Regions from separate parts of the Janibacter sp. UYMM211 genome, predicted to be linked through region 1. Evidence: predicted binding sites of a transcription regulator. Region 1 holds the regulator's gene; each other region holds the start of a gene.
What was found. Region 1 encodes LexA, which represses DNA repair genes until DNA is damaged. Its sites were predicted from a motif close to TCGAACANNTGTTCGA; they were not measured.
Positions count from the first base shown of each region.

Region 1 (7,267 bases):
ACGACCCGCGATCTGCCCCGGTATCTCGGGGTTGTCGTCATGTCGGGGGAGCACTCCCCCGGCGCATGTCTGCGGAAAGCGCGGGGCCCCGGCCGCAGCATCGCTGCGGCCGGGGCCCGTCGTGCGCAACTCGTGATCAGCTGCAGCCGCTGGTGGAGCCGCAGCCCTCGCAGACGTAGCAGGAGCCGGCGGGGCGCATCTTCGTCCCGCAGGTCATGCACATCGGCGCGTCGGCGGTCTTGCCCTGGAACTTCTCCAGCAGCTCGGCCGAGCTGTGGATCTGGCCGCTGACCTCACGGGCGGAGGCGGCGCCAGCGCCCGAGGTGACCTCGGCCGCGTGCTCCTCGACCGGGGCGTCGGCCTTCTTCGAGGACGGGGCGGCGGACTGGCTGTAGGTCTCCAGCTCGTCCTCGAGGTCCTCGTCGTCCTCGTTCGGCGCGGCCGCGTAGGACCCCGTCTCGAGCTGGCGGGCGCGCTCCTCGGCGGTATGGATGCCCATGAAGGAGCGGGTCTCGAAGTCGAGGTAGTCCAGCGCGAGGCGACGGAAGACGTAGTCCATGATCGACTGCGCCATCCGCACGTCCGGGTCGTCGGTCATGCCGGCCGGCTCGAAGCGCAGGTTGGTGAACTTCTCGACGTAGGTCTCGAGCGGCACGCCGTGCTGCAGCGCGATGGAGATCGCGATGGAGAAGGCGTCCATGAGACCGGCGAGGGTCGAGCCCTGCTTGCCGAACTTGAGGAAGATCTCGCCGAGCTCGCCGTCGTCGTACGTGCCCGACGTGAGGTAGCCCTCGGCCCCGCCGACGGCGAAGGACGTGGTCTGCGAGGTGCGGCGCTTGGGCAGACGACGACGCAGCGGGCGGTACTCGACGACCTTCTCCGGCTCCGCGGCCTCGGTCTTCGCGTCCTTGGCGTCCTTCGCGTCCTTGGCGGTCGAGCCGCCGTCGGAGAGCGGCTGGCCGACCTTGCAGTTGTCGCGGTAGACCGCGAGCGCCTTGAGCCCGAGCTTCCAGCCCTGGATGTAGACGTCCTCGATCTCCTCGACGGTCGCGTCCTCCGGCAGGTTGACCGTCTTGCTGATCGCGCCGGAGAGGAAGGGCTGGGTCGCCGCCATCATCCGCACGTGACCCATCGGGCTGATCGAGCGCGCACCCATCGCGGTGTCGAAGACCTCGTAGTGCTCGGTCTTCAGGCCGGGGGCGTCGATGACGTGGCCCTTGTCGGCGATGTACTCGACGATCGCCTCGACGGTCTCCTGCGCGTAGCCGAGCTTCTTCAGCGCGCGCGGGATGGTGAGGTTGACGATCTGCATCGAGCCGCCGCCGACGAGCTTCTTGAACTTCACGAGCGAGAAGTCCGGCTCGATGCCGGTGGTGTCGCAGTCCATCATGAAGCCGATGGTGCCGGTGGGCGCGAGGACCGAGGCCTGCGCGTTGCGGTAGCCGTTCTTCTCGCCGAGCGTGATGACGGCGTCCCACGCCTTCGTCGCGGCCGCGTGGATGTCCTTGTCCATCGTGTGCAGCGTGCGGACCTGGTCGTTGGCCGCCTGGTGCTTGCGCATGACGCGCTTGTGGGCGTCGGCGTTGCGGGCGTAACCGGCGTAGGGGCCGACGACCGCGGCGAGCTCGGCGGAGCGCTTGTAGGCGGCACCGGTGAGCAGCGAGGTGATCGACGCGGCGAGGGCGCGGCCGCCGTCGGAGTCGTAGCCGTGGCCGGTCGCCATGAGCAGCGCACCGAGGTTGGCGTAGCCGATGCCCAGCTGACGGTAGTCACGGGTCGTCTCGCCGATCGGCTCGGTCGGGAAGTCCGCGAAGCAGATGGAGATGTCCATCGCGGTGATGACGAGCTCGGCGACCTTCTGGAAGGTCGCGACGTCGAAGGTGTCGTCGTCGCGCAGGAACTTCAGCAGGTTGAGCGAGGCGAGGTTGCAGCTGGAGTTGTCGAGCGACATGTACTCGCTGCACGGGTTGGACGCGGTGATCCGGCCCGTCTCGGGGTTGGTGTGCCAGTCGTTGATCGTGTCGTCGTACTGGATGCCCGGGTCGGCGCACTCCCACGCGGCCTTGGCGATCTTGCCCATGAGCTCACGGGCGTCGACGGTGGAGATGACCGAGCCGTCCTTGCGGGAGGTGAGCCCGAAGTCGGTGCCGTCCTCGACCGCACGCATGAACTCGTCGCTGACGCGCACCGAGTTGTTCGCGTTCTGGTACTGGACCGAGACGATGTCGGCGCCGCCGAGGTCCATGTCGAAGCCCGCGTCGCGCAGGGCCCGGATCTTGTCCTCCTCGCGGGCCTTGGTCTCGACGAACTCCTCAATGTCCGGGTGGTCGACGTCGAGGACGACCATCTTCGCCGCGCGACGCGTGGCGCCACCGGACTTGATGGTGCCCGCCGACGCGTCGGCACCGCGCATGAAGCTCACGGGGCCGGAGGCGGTGCCGCCGGAGGAGAGCAGCTCCTTGCTGGACCGGATGCGGGAGAGGTTGAGGCCGGCGCCGGAGCCGCCCTTGAAGATGAAGCCCTCTTCCTTGTACCAGTTGAGGATCGAGTCCATCGAGTCGTCGACGGAGAGGATGAAGCACGCCGAGACCTGCTGGGGGCTCTTCGTGCCGACGTTGAACCACACCGGGGAGTTGAAGCTGAAGACTTGGTGGAGCAGGGCGTAGGTCAGCTCGTGCTCGAAGATCTCGGCGTCGACCGGGGTCGCGAAGTAGCCGTGGTCCTTGCCCGCCTTGACGTAGGTGAGCACGACGCGGTCGATGAGCTGCTTGAGACCCTGCTCGCGCTCGGGCGTGCCGACGGCGCCGCGGAAGTACTTCGTCGTGACGATGGTGCTCGCGTTGGCCGACCAGAAGTCGGGGAACTCGACCCCGCGCTGCTCGAAGATCGTCGCGCCGGTCTTCCAGTTCTGCTGGACGACGTCGCGCTTCTCCCAGGTCACCTCGTCGTAGGGGTGGACGCCCTCGGTGGTGTAGATGCGCTCGACCGTGATGCCGCGGTTCTTCGCGGATCGACGGGTGCTGGGCTTGCCGGCGGTCTCGGTCATGGTCCCTCTCTCGGTGGTGCGGGTCTGCAGGTGGTGCTGCTCATGTGGTGCTGTGTGGTGCGGGCGGCGTGCAAGGGAAGACCTCGCATCAAGCGTGTCACCGGGTACCGACAGCCCGATCGCGTGCCGGTACCCGGGGGTCTAGGGGGCGTCCTGCGCGAGAGCGGTGTGCTCGGCGCGCAGCAGGGTGATGGCGGCCTCGAAGTCCTCGAGCGAGTCGAAGGCCTGGTAGACGCTCGCGAAGCGCAGGTAGGCGACCTCGTCGAGCTCGCGCAGCGGGCCGAGGATCGCCATCCCGATCTCGTGGGCGTCGATCTCGGCGCTGCCCTGCGCCCGCACGGCCTCCTCGACGCGCTGGGCGAGCAGGGCCAGCTGGTCCTCGGTGACCGGTCGGCCCTGGCAGGCCTTGCGGACGCCGACGAGGACCTTGGCCCGGCTGAAGGGCTCCGCCGCCCCCGAGCGCTTCGTCACGCTCAGGCTCGCGCTCTCGAGCGTGGTGAAGCGCCGGTTGCACTCGGGGCACTGCCGACGACGACGGATCGAGGACCCGTCGTCAGCCGTGCGCGAGTCGATGACGCGAGAGTCGGTGTGACGGCAGAAGGGGCAGTGCACGATGCTCTCCTCTCGGGCACGGTGGCACAGGTCGGGCACCGGCTGACTTGCACGAGGCGGGTCGCCGGCTGTGGACCGGGGTGTGGATCAGGGCGGTTCTGCTGTGGACATCTGTCGACAACCGGTGGACAACATCGTCGTACATGTGCACTACATGTGGACGAATGACATCGGTGTAACCACTAGATGTAGTGCCATTTCATCACGCCCACCACCACGCACGCAAGACCCGGCAAGCCCCCGGGCGAGAAGGCCCGGGATACCGGGCGACACGCCGGTGCGAGGCCCTGTCGACAGCCGGCGGGGACAGCACGACGGCCGCACCCGGTGGAGGTGCGGCCGTCGCTATCGCCCGGGTCGGGTCGAGGGACCCGGGTGGTCTGGTGATCCGTCGTGACGGTCAGCGCGTCGGGATGACGAGCTCCTGGCCGGCGTGGACGAAGGGGGTGCTCAGCGCGTTCTCCGAGCGGATGGCCGAGACGGCCGCGCTCGTGGGCACGCCGGGCATCTGGCGGGCGGCGACGTCGCTGAGGGTCTGCCCCTGCTCGACGGTGACGGTCGTGGCCGCCGCGGCCTCGCCGCCCGCGGTCGCGATGCCGGTGCCGAGCGCGAGCAGCGCCGCGACGGCGATCGTCGTGAGCGCGAGGCGACCCCGACGGGTCACCCGCAGCTCGGTGGGGACGTCGGTCCCCGTCGGCACGGACACGAGGTGGCGCTCGGCCCGGCGCGGGTCGCGCAGCGCCGAGGGCCGGGCAGCGTGCTGCGGGGCCTGGACGGTGAGTGCGCTCATGGTCTCCTCCTGGTCGTCTGGTCGAACCGGTGTTCGACGAGGCGTCTGCACGATGTCTAGCACAGGTGTTCGAGCGAGAACAAGACACGCTCGAACATGTGTTTGATCTAGACCGGGCCGAGCACTACCGTCGGCCACACGGGAGAGACAACCAGCGAGCACCGACAACGCTGTCCTCCCCCGCAGGAGCAGGCCACCAGCCGCCCCCTCACGGGTCGCGGCGCGAGCGAGACAGCGAGGGGCGCGATGAGCGAGGACAACATCCGCACGTTGCCGGTGCGGGACAACGGCGAGGGGCTGACCGCCCGGCAGGTCAAGGTCCTCGAGGTGATCCGCAGCGCGGTCGCGACGCGGGGCTACCCGCCGAGCCTGCGCGAGATCGGCGACGCGGTCGGGCTGACGAGCCCGAGCTCGGTGGCCCACCAGCTGACCGCGCTCGAGCGCAAGGGCTACCTGCGCCGTGACCCCAACCGGCCCCGCGCCATCGAGGTCGTCTCGCCCGAGGCGCCCCGCTCCCCCGAGGGCGACGCGCAGACCCACGACATCGCCGGCTACCGCGGTGGCGCCAGCCCCCACGACCCCGACGCGACGGGCAGCGGCGACGCCCACCCCGCCGCCACGTACGTGCCGGTGCTCGGCCAGATCGCCGCGGGCGTGCCGATCGTCGCCGAGGAGAGCGTCGAGGAGGTCTTCCCGCTGCCGAAGCAGGTCGTCGGCGAGGGCTCCCTCTTCCTCCTGCGCGTCGTCGGCGACTCGATGATCGAGGCCGCGATCTGCGACGGCGACTGGGTCGTCGTGCGCCAGCAGCCGACGGCCGACAACGGCGACATCGTCGCGGCGATGCTCGACGACGAGGCGACGGTCAAGACCTTCAAGCGACGTGACGGCAAGGTGTGGCTGCTCCCCCACAACCCCGCCTTCGAGCCGATCGACGGCGACCACGCGACGATCCTCGGCAAGGTCACCGCGGTCCTGCGCCGCATCTGAGCCTGGCGCGCCGCCCCGGCCGGACGGGCCCGCCCCTGCACGGGGCGGGCCCGTCCAGCGTGGCGGGGCGGTCAGCCGACCTGTGCGCTGGCGCGGACCAGCGCGTCCAGGCTCGTGTCGAGCGAGCCGTCGACCCGGTGGGTCGCGAGGTCGTCACCGCGCGTGCGTCCCCTCGTGATGATGACGACCGGCGTGCCGAGCTTGGCGGCCCGCCGCACGAAGCGCAGGCCGGACATCACCTGCAGGCTCGACCCGAGCACGAGCAGGCTCGGCGCCGCCTCCGTGAGCGCGAAGCAGTGCTCGACGAGCGGCTTGTCGACCGAGCCGCCGAAGAAGACGACGTCGGGCTTGAGCATGTCCGACCCGCACACGAGGCAGAGCGGCGCCTCGAAGGTCTCGACCTCGACCTCCTCGAGGCGCACGTCGCCGTCGGGTCGGATCTCGTCGCTGTCCGCGTCGAAGCCGGGGTTGCGCTGCGCCATCCGCTCGTCGAGCGCGGCCCGGGCCTCCCGGGCGCCGCACGCGAGGCAGACCACCTCGGCCAGGCTCCCGTGCAGCTCGACGACACCGGTGCTGCCGGCCGCCTGGTGCAGGCCGTCGACGTTCTGGGTGATGACGGCGCCGACCTGACCGCGCTCCTGCAGGTGCGTGACGAGCTCGTGGGCGCGGTTGGGCAGGGCTGCGCTGAAGCGGCGCCACCCCACGTAGCTGCGCGCCCAGTAGCGCCGCCGGGCGGCGCTGCTGCCGATGAACTCCGACAGGTGCATCGGCGTCACCCGGCGCGTGCCGTCCGGACCGCGGTAGTCGGGGATCCCCGAGTCGGTCGACATCCCCGCGCCGGTGAGGGCCAGCGCCGGCCCGCGGCTCAGCACGTCGGCGATCTCGCGGAAGGTCTCGGGGGTGCTCACCGCACCAGTATCCGCCCCCCGCGGCCGCGGGCGTCGCGCGAGGACCTGACCGTCCCCTGCGGGGCGTCCGCCCAGGTCAGAGCCCGAGATACCACCCCGAAGGCTGTAGTGCGCTCGCGGCCCCCGCTCGCCGGAGGTCACTAGCGTCCACAAGGTCAGGCAGGCCGGCAGCGTCGCCAGCGCCCGGGTCTGCGCCCGTTGCACCACTCACCGAAGAGGGGACTGCAGATGACCGCAGGACCGTACGACCAGGACCGCTCGACCCCGGGCAGCGCAGGCGCCGGCACGGCGTCCGTCGCCAAGGACGAGGCCGCCTCCGTCGCCGGAGACGCCCGGGAGGGCACCCAGCAGGTCGCCGCGACCGCGAAGGACGAGGCCCAGCACGTCGCCCAGGAGACCCAGCAGCAGATCCGCGACCTCTACCACCAGGTGCGCTCCGAGCTGAGCAGCCAGGGGTCGGACCAGCAGAGCCGAGCTGCGGGCGGGTTGCGCACCCTCGCCGACGACCTCGGCGGGATGGCCGATCACGCCGACTCCGGCGTCGGCGGCGACCTCGCCCGACAGGCGGCTCAGCGCACCCGCACCGCGGCGGACTGGCTCGAGGCCCGCGAGCCCGGTGACGTCGTCGCCGAGCTCACGAGCTACGCACGCCGCCGCCCGGGCGCCTTCCTCGCCGGCGCGGCCGTCCTCGGCCTCGTCGCGGGTCGCCTCACCCGTGGGGTGGTCGCCGAGAAGCAGGACGACACCACGCCGCAGGACGAGGGCACACCCTTCGCCCGGCGGCACGCAGAGGCTCCGGTGCAGGCGCCGCCCGTGGCCCCGCCGCCGACCCCGCACGTTGCCACGGGTCCCCCGCCGCCCGTCTCTCCCCCCGCGTCCGGCATCCCGACGGCGGGCCCGATGCCGGGAGAGCAGGCCGGCCTC
Region 1 is NZ_JBEPOY010000001.1:276,286-283,552, forward strand. It holds gene ABIB53_RS01245 (vitamin B12-dependent ribonucleotide reductase) at 137-3,046, opposite strand; gene nrdR (transcriptional regulator NrdR) at 3,188-3,658, opposite strand; gene ABIB53_RS01255 (LysM peptidoglycan-binding domain-containing protein) at 4,059-4,448, opposite strand; gene lexA (transcriptional repressor LexA) at 4,695-5,435, shown strand; gene ABIB53_RS01265 (NAD-dependent protein deacetylase) at 5,507-6,343, opposite strand; gene ABIB53_RS01270 (hypothetical protein) at 6,572-7,267, shown strand, end outside.

Region 2 (7,267 bases), on a different contig from region 1:
CGCCTCCTTCCGCGAGGGCCTCAAGGACTGCCAGACGACCGACCTCGTCACCTCGCACGCCGCCTTCGGCTACCTCGCCGACGCGTACGGCCTGACCCAGGAGTCGATCACCGGGCTCACCCCCGAGACCGAGCCCAGCGCGCAGGCGATGAAGGACGTCGTCGAGCACATCCGCGAGCACGACGTGCCGACCGTCTACGCCGAGACCCTCGTGCCCAAGGACGTCGCCGAGACCATCGCGAAGGAGGCCGACGCGCAGGTCATGGTCCTCGACCCGATCGAAGGGGTGACCGACGAGTCGTCCGCGCAGGACTACTTCGGCATCATGGAGGCCAACCTCACGACCTTGGAGAAGGGCCAGTCCTGCTCATGAGCTCAGCAGAGCCCACCCCGGTGATCCGGGTGCACGCGGCCTCCTTCGGGTACTCCGAGCGCACCGTCGTCACCGGCGTCGACCTCGTCGTGGAGCGCGGCGAGGTCGTCGCCGTGCTCGGGCCCAACGGGTCGGGCAAGTCGACCGTCGTCAAGGGCCTGCTCGGGCTCGCCGAGACCAGCCGCGGGACCGTCGACCTCTTCGGCACCCCGCGCGAGCACCTCGAGGAGCGCACGCGGGTCGGGTACGTCCCGCAGCGCCACACCCTCGCCTCGACCGTCTCGGCGACCGTCGAGGAGATCGTCGCGACCGGCCGTGTCCCCCGCGTGCCGTGGTGGGCGCCGTGGCGGGCCCTGGCTCCCGAGCACCGCACGGCCGTCCGCGAGGCGATCGAGGTCGTCGGTCTCGGCGAGCAGCGCACCCACGAGGTCTCGACCCTCTCGGGCGGCCAGCAGCGCCGGGTGCTCATCGCCCGGGCTCTCGCCGCCGGACCCGAGCTCTTCGTCCTCGACGAGCCGACCGCCGGCGTCGACGTCGGCAACCAGCGGGTGCTCGCCGCCGTGCTGCGACGCCTCGTCGAGCGGGGCGCGACCCTCGTCGTCGTCACGCACGAGCTCGACGCCCTGCGCGACCTCGTCACCCGGGCCGTCGTCGTGCGCGACGGCGCGATCGCCTACGACGGGCCACCCTCGGCGCTCGACGACCTCGGCCACGTGCACCACCACCACGACGACGAGCTCGACCACGAGCCCGACCCCTCGCTCACCGGCGAGATCATCGCCCCCAGGAGGCGTGCATGAGCGACCTGCTCTCCCTGGACTTCATGCGCAACGCGCTGCTCGCGGCGCTGCTCGTCGGCGCTGCCGCGCCGCTCGTCGGGGTCTTCCTCGTCCAGCGGCGCATGTCGCTCATCGGCGACGGCCTGGGCCACATGGCCCTGGCCGGTGTCGGGGTCGGCGTGGTCACCTCGACCTCCCCCGTGTGGACCGCGCTCGTCGTCGCCCTCGTCGCGGCGGTGCTCATCGAGCTGCTGCGCTCGTACGCGCGCACGGGCGGCGACCTCGCGCTCGCCGTGATGTTCTACGGCGGCATCGCCGCCGGCGTCGTGCTCATCGCGCGTGCGCCGGCGGGTGCCCCGGTCAACCTCAACGGCTACCTCTTCGGCGCGATCAACACGGTCTCGCGCGCCGACCTCGTCGCCTTCGCCGTGCTCTCCGCCGTCGTCGTCCTCGTGACGACGGTGCTGCGCGGCCGCTTCTTCGCCGTGGCGCAGGACGAGGAGTACGCACGGGCCGTCGGCCTGCCGGTCGTCGGCACCAACGTCCTGCTCGCCGCGCTCACCGCCCTCACCGTCGTCGTCTCGATGCGCGTCGTCGGCCTGCTGCTCATCAGCGCGCTGATGATCCTGCCCAACGCGGCCGGTCAGCAGCTCGGGCGCAGCTTCCGCGGGGCCCTGCGGTGGGCCGTCGTCATCGGCATCGGGACGAGCGTCGGCGGGGTCGTCGCGAGCTTCTACGCGGACACCCCCTCCGGTGGCACGATCGTCCTCCTGCTCATCGCGATCTTCGTCCTCGCCGCGGCCGGCGGCGCGGCGGCGCGCACCCTGCGACGGCGCCGGGCGGCTCCTGCCGGGCACCCGCACGAGCACGTGCACTGGGACGAGTGCGGCCACGAGCAGGTGCTGCACGGCGACCACGTCGACTACGTCCACGACGGGCACCGTCACGCCGCGCACGGCGACCACTGGCACGAGCACGGCGACCACGAGCACGACCACCGCGGTGACGACGCCCGCGACCACGAAGGGGCACGATGAGCACACCAGCACGCAGGCCGACCCGGCAGCGGGTCGCCGTCGCCGAGGCGCTGTCGCGCTCGCAGGCCTTCGAGTCCGCGCAGGAGCTGCACACCCGGCTGTCGACCGCCGGCGAGCGGGTGGGCCTCGCGACCGTCTACCGCGCCCTGCAGGCGATGGCCGTCGACGGCGACGTCGACGTCGTGCGCACCGACGAGGGCGAGTCCCTCTACCGCCGGTGCAGCACCGGGCACCACCACCACCTCGTGTGCCGTGAGTGCGGTCGGGCCGTCGAGGTCGAGGGGCCGACGGTGGAGCGCTGGGCCGACCGGGTCTCCGCCGAGCACGGCTTCACCCAGGTCGAGCACACGCTGGAGATCTTCGGGCGCTGCGCGGACTGCTCGCGCGGCTGACCCCTTCGCTCATCCGTCGACCGCGTCCACCGCTCCCCCGTAGCGCCGGTCGCGCCGGGCGTAGGTCTCGATCGCCTGCCACAGGTGGCGGCGGTCGTAGTCGGGCCACAGCGTGTCCTGGAAGACCATCTCGGCGTACGCGCTCTGCCACAGCAGGAAGTTGCTCGTGCGCTGCTCGCCGCTGGACCGCACGAAGAGATCGACGTCGGGCATCCCCGGCTCGGGCAGGTAGCGCGCGATGGTGCGCTCATCGATGCCGTTGCCCTTGAGCCGGCCACGACGCACGTCCTCCGCGATGCGCTGCACGGCATCGGCGATCTCGGCCCTGCCCCCGTAGTTGACGCAGAAGTACAACGTCATCGCGTCGTTGTCCTTCGTCATCTCCTGGGCGATCTCGAGCTCCTTGATGACCGAGGCCCACAGCCGTGGGCGCCGGCCGACCCAGCGCATCCGCACGCCCCACGCGTGCAGCTGGTCGCGGCGGCGCCGGATGACGTCGCGGTTGAAGCCCATGAGGAAGCGCACCTCGTCGGGCGAGCGGCGCCAGTTCTCCGTCGAGAAGGCATAGGCCGAGAGGTGGGTCACCCCGATCTCCAGCGCCCCGGCGACGACGTCGAGCAGCGCGCCCTCGCCGGCCTCGTGCCCCTTCGTGCGGGGCAGCCCGCGCTCGTTGGCCCACCGGCCGTTGCCGTCCATGACGACGGCGACGTGACCGGGCACGAGCTCGGCCGGGACCGGCGGCGCGGTGACCCCGGTGGGGTGCGCGAAGGGGGTCTCGTACCGTCTCGTCGTCATCGCGTCCTCGTCATCGGGTCGTCGAGGGCGGGCGCCCTCGGGGGCTGGGGGTGCGGTCGACCAGGCCGAGCGAGCGCACGCCCCGCTCGAGGTGCCACTGGAGGAAGGCGGCGGTCAGGCCGCTCGACTCGCGCCGCGCCGGCATCGGGGAGGCGTCGGCGTGGGCCCAGTCACCGGCGAGGAGCGAGGCCATGAGCGCCGTCGTCGCCGGCGCGGGAGCGCTCGCGCCCGGCGTGCGGCACTGCGAGCAGACCGAGCCGCCCGCGGCGATCTGGAAGGCGCGGTGCGGGCCGTCGGCGCCGCACCGGGCGCAGTCGTGCAGGCTCGGCGCCCAGCCCGCGACGGCGAGGGCGCGCAGGAGGTAGGCGTCGAGGACGAGCGAGGAGTCGTGCTCGCCGGACGTGAGGGTGCGCAGCGCCCCGCACAGCAGGTGGTACTGCTGGACGGAGACCTCGTGCTCCTCCGTGAGCCGGTCGGCGGTCTCGAGGATCGCGGCGGCCGCGGTCCAGTCCGAGTAGCGGCTGGCCAGGGTGTGGCCCCACGAGTCGACGCCGACCGCCTGGGTCACGGTGTCGAGGTTGCGACCCTCGTAGCACTGGACGTCGACGTGCATGCCCGGCTCGAGGCGGGCGCCGAAGCGGGACTTCGTGCGGCGGACCCCCTTCGCCACCGCCCGGACCTTGCCGCGACCGCGGGTGAGCATCGTGATGATGCGGTCGGCCTCGCCGAGCTTGTGCGTGCGCAGCACGACACCGGTGTCTCGGTACAGGGGCATGCGTCCATTGTCCTACGAGCCCCCGACGACGCCCGCCGCCGCGCCGCACCTCGTCGCTGGTCGAGGTGCGAGGGCGCTCAGCGCCCGAGCCTCGAGACCACCCGCACCGGGAAGGGGTCGCGCAAGCACCTCGAACACCTGTTCGAGGCACTTGCTATCCTCGTCTCGTGAGCGCGCTGCAGCCCAGCCTCTTCGACGACGCGGAGCGGCCGACCCTCGCCCCGGTCGACCCGCGCCGCACGACGCTGGACCGGGGGGCGTGGGTCGACCTGCACCCGGGCTGGGTGAGCGGGGGTGACACGGTGCTCGACGACCTCGTGCGCGAGGTCCCGTGGCACGCCGAGCGCCGCCAGATGTACGACCGCGTGCTCGACGTGCCCCGCCTGACGAAGTTCTACGGCGAGCACGAGCCGCTCCCCCACCCCCTTGTCGCGCAGGCGCGCACCGCACTCAGCGCGCACTACCGCGACGAGCTGGGCGAAGACTTCGTCACGGCGGGCCTGTGCCTCTACCGCGACGGGCGCGACTCCGTCGCCTGGCACGGCGACCGCATCGGGCGCAGCCGCGAGCAGGACACGATGGTCGCGATCATCTCCCTCGGCGCGCAGCGCGTCCTCGCCCTGCGCCCGCGCGACGGCGGCCCGTCGACCCGGCTGCCCCTCGGCCACGGCGACCTCGTCGTCATGGGCGGCTCGTGCCAGCGCACGTGGGACCACAGCGTCCCGAAGGCTGCCGCCGTGAGCGGCCCCCGGATCTCGATCCAGCTCCGCGTGCGCGGGGTGCGCTGAGCGATACGAAGGGGGCGCGACCGGATGACCGGTCACGCCCCCTTCGTCGTCGGCCGACGGGTCAGACGGTGTCGCGCTCCGCGCGGTTGACCGCCGAGAGGATCGCGCGCAGCGAGGCCTTGACGATCGACTCGTGCAGGCCGACGCCCCACAGGACGCGGTCGCCGACGGCGCACTCGACGTACGCGGCGGCGCGGGCGTCGCCACCGGCCGACAGCGCGTGCTCGTGGTAGTCGAGGACCCGCACGTCGACGCCGATGGTGCCGAGGGCGTCGGTGAAGGCGTCGATCGGGCCGTTGCCGCGGCCGTGGACGGTGATCTCGCTGCCGCCGTCGGTGAGCACGGCCTCGATCTGGTCCAGGCCGTCCTCGCTGCCCGAGATCGTCGAGCGCACGGGCGCCAGACGACCCCAGCGGATCTCGGACTCCTCGGAGTGGAGGTACTCGTCGGAGAAGATGCGCCACAGCTCGGCGCCGCTCACCTCGCCGCCCTCGGTGTCGGTCTTGCGCTGGATGACCTGGCTGAACTCGACCTGCAGACGGCGCGGGAGCTCCATGCCGCGGTCGGACTTCAGCAGGTACGCCATGCCGCCCTTGCCGGACTGGCTGTTGACGCGCACGACGGCCTCGTAGCTGCGGCCGATGTCGTGCGGGTCGATGGGCAGGTAGGGCACGCCCCAGTCGATGCCGTCGGTGTCGGTGCCCGCGGCCTTGGCGCGGCGCTCCATGTCGTCGAAGCCCTTCTTGATGGCGTCCTGGTGGGACCCGGAGAAGGCCGTGTAGACGAGGTCGCCGCCCCACGGGTGGCGCGGGTGCACCGGCAGCTGGTTGCAGTGCTCGACGGTGCGCCGGATCTCGTCCATCTGCGAGAGGTCGACCTGCGGGTCGATGCCCTGGCTGAAGAGGTTCATCCCGAGGGTGACGAGGTCGACGTTGCCCGTGCGCTCGCCGTTGCCGAAGAGGCAGCCCTCGATGCGGTCCGCGCCGGCGAGGTAGCCGAGCTCGGCGGCCGCCACCCCTTCGCCCCGGTCGTTGTGCGGGTGCAGGCTGACGACGACCGACTCGCGCCGGTCGAGGTGGCGGATCATCCACTCGATGGAGTCGGCGTAGACGTTCGGCGTGGCCATCTCGACCGTCGCCGGCAGGTTGATGATCATCTTGTGGTCCGGCGTCGGGTCGATGACGTCGATGACCTCGTTGCAGACCCGGACGGCGAACTCGAGCTCGGTGCCGGTGTAGGACTCCGGGCTGTACTCGTAGTAGACGTCGGTGTCGGGGATGGTCTCCTCGAGCTTCTTGCACAGCCGCGCGCCCTGGAGGGCGATGTCGACGATGCCGTCCTCGTCGGTGCCGAAGACGACGCGGCGCTGCAGGACCGAGGTCGAGTTGTAGAAGTGGACGATCGCCTGGCGGCTGCCGGCGATGGCGTCGAAGGTGCGCTCGACGAGCTCGTCACGGCACTGGGTGAGCACCTGGATCGTCACGTCGTCGGGGATGTGCCCGCCCTCGATGAGCATCCGGCAGAAGTCGTAGTCGGTCTGGCTCGCGCTGGGGAAACCGACCTCGATCTCCTTGTAGCCCATCTTCACGAGCAGCCGGAACATCGTCAGCTTGCGCTCGGAGTCCATCGGGTCGATGAGGGCCTGGTTGCCGTCGCGCAGGTCGACCGCGCACCAGCGCGGGGCCTTGGTCATCACGGCGTCGGGCCACGTGCGGTCCGGCAGCTCGACGCGGATCTGGTCCTGGAAGGGCAGGTACTTGTGGGTCGGCATCCCGGAGGGGGCCTGGGAGTGGATCATGTCTCTTCTCGTCTCGTCTCGGGTGGGTCGGCCGGACGCACCGAACTCCGCGACGAGGGGGGCCGTCTAGGCCTCGCCGCGGCAGAGAAGGAGGAGTCGCGCCTGCATGGCGACCACCCTAGACCCGCCTGCGCGACGCCACCCAGGGGGTCCCGTACTGCGGACAAACATGGCGAAGGGGGCCCGCCGACGAGATGTCGGCAGGCCCCCTTCGTCGTGGGTGCGGCTCAGGCTCAGCGACGCGCGAGGAGCTCCTCGGCGACCTGGACGGCGTTGAGCGCCGCGCCCTTGCGCAGGTTGTCGCCGACGACGAAGAGCACGAGGCCCTTCCCCTCGGGGGCGGCCTGGTCGGCGCGGACGCGACCGACGAAGACCTCGTCGCGGCCGGTGGCCTCGAGCGGGTTCGGGTGGTCGGTGACGACGACGCCGGGCGCGGCCTCGAGCAGCTCGAGCGCACGCTCGACGTCGATGTCGCGCTCGAACTCGGCGTGGATCGCCAGGGAGTGGCCGGTGAAGACGGGGACGCGCAC
Region 2 is NZ_JBEPOY010000002.1:815,779-823,045, reverse strand. It holds gene ABIB53_RS09055 (metal ABC transporter substrate-binding protein) at 1-373, shown strand, start outside; gene ABIB53_RS09050 (metal ABC transporter ATP-binding protein) at 370-1,173, shown strand; gene ABIB53_RS09045 (metal ABC transporter permease) at 1,170-2,189, shown strand; gene ABIB53_RS09040 (Fur family transcriptional regulator) at 2,186-2,581, shown strand; gene ABIB53_RS09035 (isoprenyl transferase) at 2,591-3,376, opposite strand; gene recO (DNA repair protein RecO) at 3,387-4,151, opposite strand; gene ABIB53_RS09025 (alpha-ketoglutarate-dependent dioxygenase AlkB) at 4,319-4,939, shown strand; gene leuA (2-isopropylmalate synthase) at 5,001-6,737, opposite strand; gene ABIB53_RS09015 (aspartate-semialdehyde dehydrogenase) at 6,971-7,267, opposite strand, start outside.
Region 2: a site for LexA is predicted at 4,282-4,297, ahead of ABIB53_RS09025 (alpha-ketoglutarate-dependent dioxygenase AlkB). Genes of this name have one in related genera too.

Region 3 (7,267 bases), 240 kb from region 1:
ACCGCCTCGCCGGCCGCGACGCGCTCGACGGCGTCGACGAGCGGGCCGGCGTCGACCGTCTTGAGCAGGTAGCCGTCGGCCCCCGCTCGCAGCGCGCCGGACACGTGCTCGTCGATCTCGAAGCTCGTGAGCACGAGCACCCGAGACAACGACTGCTCGACGATCTCGCGGGTCGCGGCGATGCCGTCGACACCGGGCATCCGCACGTCCATGAGCGTGACGTCGGGCCGCAGGGCGCGGGCCTGCTCGACCGCGACCCGGCCGTCGCCCGCCTCGCCGACGACGTCGAGCCCGTGCGCCTCGAGGAGCAGGCGCAGCCCGGAGCGCACGGTCGCGTGGTCGTCGGCGATGAGGACGGTCGTCATGCGGTGCTCTCCTGGGTGCCCGGCGTGCGGGTGCTCGTCTCGTGGGCGCTCGCCTCATGGGTGCTCGTCTCGTGGGTGCTCACACGGTGGAGGGGCACGGCGGCGCGCACGCGCCACGAGTCCCCGGACGGGCCGGCCTCGAGGTGGCCGCCGAGCGCCTCGACGCGCTCGCGCATCGAGAGCAGCCCGAGGCCCAGGCCCGGCTCGGCGCGGTCCGGCCCCGGGGGCAGCGGCGAGACGACGGTGAGGACGAGGTCGTCCTGCACCGCGACGGCGACCTCGGCTCGCGGGGAGGCGGCATGGCGGGCGACGTTGTGCAGGGCCTCCTGGAGCACCCGGTAGAGCGCCTGGCCGGTGGGGGCGGGCAGCTCGGGCAGCGGGTCGGGGTCGAGGTGCAGGGCGACCTCGATGCCCCGCGACCGGGAGTGCTCGACGAGCGCGGGGAGGTCGGCCAGGGAGGGCGAGACGGTCATCGGCACGTCCGGTCGCAGGACGGCGAGCATCGACTGGAGCTCGCGGACCGCGTCCTTCGAGGTGGCGCGGACGACCTCGAGGGCGCGCCGCTGCGACCTCTCGTCGTGCAGCCCGGCCTCGGCGTGGATGGTGATCGCCGCGAGGCTGCCGGACAGCGCGTCGTGGAGGTCGCGGGCCATCTGCTCGCGCTCGCCCCGGCGCTCCTCGCGGGCGCGCAGCTCGGCGAGCCGTGCCTCGTCCTGGGCCTGCCGGCGCTGCGCGGCGAGGAGGTCGAGGGAGCGGCGGCTCGAGCGCCCCCACCAGAAGGACGTGCCGAAGACGGCGAAGACGGTGAGCGCGGTGAGCACGCCGTCCTGCAGGTCGCCGGTGAGCGCCCAGACCGCGAGGCCGCTCGCGGCGACACCGATGCCGATGGCCCAGTCGAGGGAGACGACGGCGCGGCCCCGGCCGTGCAGCCCGGCGGCGTAGACGAGCTCGATGATGACGAGGAGCGAGCCGATGCTGCCGCCGTACGCCGTCTCGACGGCGAAGACGACGACGCCCAGGGCGAGGCAGGTGAGGGGCCGCACCCTGCGCCACACCATGACCGCGCACAGCAGGATCAGGGGCACGAGGTGCCACCAGCGCCCGCTCGGGCCGCGCGTGCCCTGGCCCCAGATGTCGACGAGGTCGATGGCGACGAGGACCGTGCCGAGGAGCGCCATGAGCGCTGCGCCGCGCAGGTCGAGACCAATCGCCTCGGCCCTGCGCTGCGTCGTCACGACGTCATCGAATCATGGGGCCCGGCACCGGGCGTCATCCGAAAGGCGGACGCCGCGGCCGCGGCTGCTCCCCCTTCGGCCGATGTGCGCGACACGTCGCGCGGGTCACGGTGGCTGCCATGGACCTGCCCCAGCTGCTCACCCTCGCCGTGCTCGCCCTCGTCGACTCGACGAGCTTCGGCACCCTGCTCATCCCGCTGTGGTTCATGCTCGCGCCGGGCCGGGTGCGCCCTGGCCGGGTGCTCGTCTTCCTCGGCACGGTCGCGGGCTTCTACTGGGTCCTCGGGGTGGCGCTGGCGACCGGGCTGCTCACCGTGGCCGGCGACCTCGGGCAGTGGCTCTCGACGACGACCGGCACCCGCGTCCAGGTGGCCGTCGGCGTGCTGCTGCTCGCGACCGGCATCCTCATGCCGACGAGGAAGAACGGCGACGGGGGCGGCACGACGAGCCGGCGGGTGCACCGCTGGCGCGACCGGGCGATGGGTGTCGACGGGCAGCGCGGCGGCACGGGGGCCCTCGTCGGTCTGGCCGTCGCCGCGGCCGCGATCGAGGCGGCGTCGATGATCCCCTACCTCGCCGGCATCGGGATCGTCACGAGCGCGCCCGTCGGCGCGGCCGAGCGGGCGCTCGTGCTCGCCGGGTACTGCGTCGTCATGGTGCTCCCGGCGCTGCTCCTGCTCGGTCTGCGGCTGGGGCTCGGGCGACGTCTCGAGCCGGTGCTGCGGCGCGTGGCCGCGTGGATGGAGCGCACGTCCGGCGAGACCGTGGCCTGGGTGCTCGCGATCGTCGGGCTGCTGATCCTGAGCAACGCGGGCGACGCGGGGCTCCCCGGGTGGATGCCCTTCGGCTAGCGCCGGCGGCGTCGCTCGTTCCACAGGACGACGGCCGTGAGGATCGAGCTCGCGAGGAGGGCGGCCTTGGGCAGCTGGGTCCACAGCGACCACGTCGAGTAGTCGTAGCCCCGGCGACCGGGTGCGACCCAGAGCTCGCGCCGGTCACCGGTCTCGACGCGGCCGTCCCCGCGGCAGGCGACCCACCAGCCCGTGCGGGTCCGGCCGTCGTCGTCGGTCCACCTGACGTCCACGCGGTCACCGACGTCGTTCTTCGCGCACCGGTCGGTGTTCGCCGTGACGTGGGTGACCGTCACCTCGCGCCGGTCGGTGAGACCGAGCGCGTGGTGCCGCCAGTCCCCCATGAAGACCATCATCCCGAGCCCCACGACGACGAAGAGCCCGACCATCCACCGGGTCATCTGCCACCACGTGCGCCAGAGGCGCCGGGCGAAGGGGGGTCGCCCCGGGGACCCGGTCTGCGTCACCGGCCGCTCTCGGCCAGGGCCTCGGCGAGGTCCTTCGCGGTGCGCAGGGTCGCGACGGCGGACGTCGGGGTGGCCCCGGCCAGACCGCACGTCGGGGTGACGACGACGCCGGCGAGGCTCGCCGTCGTCAGACCGATCCGCCCCCAGGCCCCGGTGAGCCGGTCGTGGGCGCTGCGCCAGTCGGCGCCGACCCGCACCGCTCCTGCCCACAGGTGCGCTCCCCCTTCGACGGCCGCGGCGAGCTGCTCCCAGCGCGAGCCGTCGAGGAGGGTCGTGTCGAGCGAGAGCCCGTCGGCACCGGCCTCGTGAAGGAGCGCGACGGGGACCTCTGCGGCGCAGCAGTGGACGACGGTGCGGTGGTCGCCGGCGGCGTCGAGGACGACGCGAAGGGAGTCGCGCACCTCCGAGCGGTCGACGGCACGCAGCCGCCCGTACCCGGACTGCGTCGGCAGCCGCCCCTCGAGCACCGCGGGCACCGCGGGCTCGTCGACCTGGACGACCAGGTCGGCGCCGGGGAGGAGCCGGGCGACCTCGGCGACGTGCGTGCGCAGGCCCTCGGCGAGCGACTCGGTGAGGTCGCGACGCGCGCCGTGGTCGCTGACGACGCGCTCGCCACGGGTGAGCTCGAGGGTGGCGGCGAGGGTCCACGGACCGCTGACCTGGAGCTTGAGCGGGCCCTGCCAGCCGTCGTAGGCCTCGGCGAGCTCGTCGAGGTCGTGGCGCAGGTAGGCCGCGGCCCGGCCCTCGTCGCGGCCGGGGCGGTCGACGAGCCGCCAGCCGAAGGGCTGGGTCTCGACGTGCAAGCCCTCGAGGAGCGATGCCGCGCGGCCGATCATCTCGGCCCCGACCCCGCGGCCGGGGAGCTCGGGCAGGTGGGGCACGCCGTCGCCGAGGAGGTCGTGCACGGTCCGGACGGCCTCGCGGGGGCTCTCGCCCGGCCAGCTGCCGACGCCGCTCACCCGGGTCGTCATGGGCAGGTCGGGGCTCGTCGAGGTCACGCCGGGCATCATCGCACCGGCGTCGCTCCCAGGGTGAGCCGCAGCCGCACGGTGTCGCCGACGCCCACCCCCTCGGCGCGCTGGACCGCGACCTTGATGGGCACGTAGTAGCCGCCCTCACGGGGGAAGAGCGAGGTGGTGAAGTCGGTGTCCCCCACCCGGCCCGACACCGGGATGCACCCCCAGCCGTAGGTGAGGTCTCGCGCGACGTCGGCCACCTCCTGCGCCTGCCCGGCCGGCATCACCGCGAAGACGTAGGGCGCCGGCCCCCGCCACTCGACGACCTCCGCCTCGAAGTCCATGTCCACCCCGCCATCGTGGCACCACCCCCCGTCAGCCTTGTGAGGGCTGATGGTCGAGGGGGGCGCAACTGGTGGTCGAGGTGCGAGGGCTGCCAGGCCCGAGCCTCGAGACCACGGGGCCGTCGGTGGTCGAGGTGCGAGGGCCGCCAGGCCCGAGCCTCGAGGCCACCCGACAGCTGGAGGTCGAGGTGACGCGCCATCGGCGGTCGAGGCGCGAGGGCCGCCAGGCCCGGAGCCTCGAAACCCTTGCTGACCGTTCACCGACAAAGACCTGGCCTGTCGAACACCTGTTCGATAGCATGGGGTCATGGCGACGATGCCGCAGCTCCTGGACCCGGGCACCCCGGGCCAGAGCCGCGTGCCAGCCCTGCTCGACCAGGCCCACGCCGTCATCGACAGCCTGCAAGAGGCGATCGCCGCCGATCAGCGGACCGCCGGGCGGGCGCTGCGTGCTGATCTCGTCGAGGTCGAACGCCTGGCCCGACGCGTCGAAGCCGCCCGGCTACGCCTCGTCGCCCGCGCCGACACCATGCGGGTCGCCGAGCGCACCGGGCACACCGACACCGGAGCCTGGGTCGCCCAGAGCACCAACAGCGACCGTCGTCCCGCCTCACGCGACGTCCGACTCGCCACCGCGCTCACCGCACCCAGTACCATAGAGCCCGACCCCGGGTGCGACTCCCCCACCCTGACCCTTGTCGGCGCCGACGCCACCACCACGGCACCCGCACAGCCGCAGGCTGAGCTCGCGCAGACCGCCGCTGCCCTCGACGACGGGCGGATCAGCGCCGACCACGCCCGCGTCATCACCACCGCGATGGCAGACCTGCCCGAAGGGCTCACCCAGGAGCAGCGCCACACCTGTGAGGCCGAGCTCCTCCTCCTCGCGGTCAACCGGGCACCGGCCAAGCTACGGATCGCCGCACGCCGCGTCCTCGAAGCCGTCGAACCCGACGAGGACGTCGTCGACGCCCACGAGGACGAAATCCTTGCCGCGCAAGAGGCGCACGCCCGCGACGAGTCGGCCTTCTGGATCCGCGACAACCACGACGGCACCATGACCGGGCACTTCACCGTCCCCTGGGCCGCCGGTGCCATCCTTGGCAAGGTCATCGACGCGATGACCGCACCCCGACGCCGCACCCAGCCCGGCTCGGACACCGTGATCACCGAGCCCAGCGACCTCGCCCGCCTCACCGGCGACACCCGCGTCGACGAGCTCGACTGGCAGCACCGCCGCGGCCTGGCCTTCGCCGACCTCCTCACCCGCATCCCCACCGACCACCTCTCCCGCAAGGTCGCCGCCACCCTCCTGGTCACCACCCGACTCGACGACCTCACCGGCCAGCTCCACCGAGCCGGGAGCACCGACGCCGGCGACCACCTCGACGCCGGCACCATCCGCCGCATGGCCTGCGCCGCCGGGATCATCCCCGTCGTCCTCGGCGGACCCTCACAACCTCTCGACCTCGCCCGCCAGAAGCGCCTCTTCACCGAAGCCCAAGCCCTCGCCCTGTCCCTGCGCTACGACACCTGCGCCGCCCACGGGTGCGAACGCCCCTTCGCGTGGACCGAGATCCACCACCTCTTCGCCTGGCGAGACGGCGGCCAGACCGACCTGCTCAACGCCATCCCCCTGTGCGGCTACCACCACCGCATGATCGACGGACCCGACTGGCAGCACACCACCCACCGCGCACCCGACGACACCGCGACGATCCACTTCCACCGGCGCACGTAGAAGGACGCACGCGGTGATGACGCGGCGGCGGTCCCGGAGGGGGTGTGCGCGGTCAGCGGGCGGTGGACGCGATGGTCGCCGAGCCGACGACACGAGTGCCCTCGTAGAGCACGACCGACTGGCCCGGCGCGATGCCGCGCACGGCCTCGTCGAGGTCCACGACGAGGCGAGGGCCAGAGCCGTCTCCGTCCTCAAGGCGAGGGCCGGAGCCGTCTCCGCCCTCGAGGCGGGCGCGGGCCGGGATCTCCTCTCCGTGGGCGCGCAGCTGCGCACCGACTCGCACCTCGCCGGTCGGCGCGGGACCGCACCAGCGCGGCTGGGTGCCGACGACCTGGCGCACGCCGAGCAGGTCGGAGGTGCCGATGAAGACGCGGTTGCTCGAGGCGTCGACCCGGGTGACGAAGCGCGGCTCGCCGTCGAGGCTGCTGCGCTCGAGGCCGAGCCCCCGTCGCTGACCGACGGTGAAGCCGTAGGCGCCCGTGTGGGCGCCGACGACCTCGCCCGAGCGCTCGTCGACGACCTCGCCGGGCCGCTCCCCGAGCCGGCCCGCGAGCCAGCCGCGGGTGTCGCCGTCGCTGATGAAGCAGATGTCGTGGCTGTCGGGCTTGCGGGCGACGGAGAAGCCTCGCTCTTGCGCCTCCTCGCGCACCTGCGGCTTCGTCGAGCGCCCGAGCGGGAAGAAGGAGCGGGCCAGCTGCTCGGCGTCGAGGACCCCGAGGACGTAGCTCTGGTCCTTGGCCGGGTCGACGGCGCGGTGCAGCTCGCGGCCTGCTTGACCCTGCTCGACCTGCGCGTAGTGCCCCGTCGCGACGGCGTCGAAGCCGAGGGCGAGCGCCTTGTCGAGGAGCGCGGCGAACTTGATCTTCTCGTTGCACCGCAGGCAGGGGTTGGGCGTGCGCCCGGCCTCGTACTCGGCGACGAAGTCGTCCATGACGTCGCGCTGGAAGGCCCCGGCCATGTCCCACACGTAGAAGGGGATGCCGAGCCGGTCAGCCACCCGGCGGGCGTCGCCGGAGTCCTCGATCGTGCAGCACCCGCGCGCGCCCTCGCGCAGCGTCGCGGCGCTGCGCGACAGCGCGAGGTGGACGCCGACGACGTCGTGGCCCTCGTCGAGCATCCGGGCGGCGGCGACGGCGGAGTCCACCCCACCGCTCATGGCGGCGACGACACGCATGGCGATCAGGCAGCGCCGCTGGCGCGGCGGGCACGGTCGACGGCGTCGGGCAGCGCGGAGAGCGCGGCGTCGACGTCGGCCTCGGTCGAGGTCCACCCGAGCGAGACGCGCAGCGAGCCGCGGGTCTCCTCCTC
Region 3 is NZ_JBEPOY010000001.1:520,427-527,693, forward strand. It holds gene ABIB53_RS02355 (response regulator) at 1-365, opposite strand, end outside; gene ABIB53_RS02360 (sensor histidine kinase) at 362-1,600, opposite strand; gene ABIB53_RS02365 (GAP family protein) at 1,720-2,451, shown strand; gene ABIB53_RS02370 (hypothetical protein) at 2,448-2,918, opposite strand; gene ABIB53_RS02375 (uroporphyrinogen decarboxylase/cobalamine-independent methonine synthase family protein) at 2,915-3,916, opposite strand; gene ABIB53_RS02380 (DUF1905 domain-containing protein) at 3,925-4,218, opposite strand; gene ABIB53_RS02385 (HNH endonuclease signature motif containing protein) at 4,526-5,959, shown strand; gene mnmA (tRNA 2-thiouridine(34) synthase MnmA) at 6,012-7,133, opposite strand; gene ABIB53_RS02395 (cysteine desulfurase family protein) at 7,139-7,267, opposite strand, start outside.
Region 3: a site for LexA is predicted at 4,498-4,513, ahead of ABIB53_RS02385 (HNH endonuclease signature motif containing protein). Genes of this name have one in related genera too.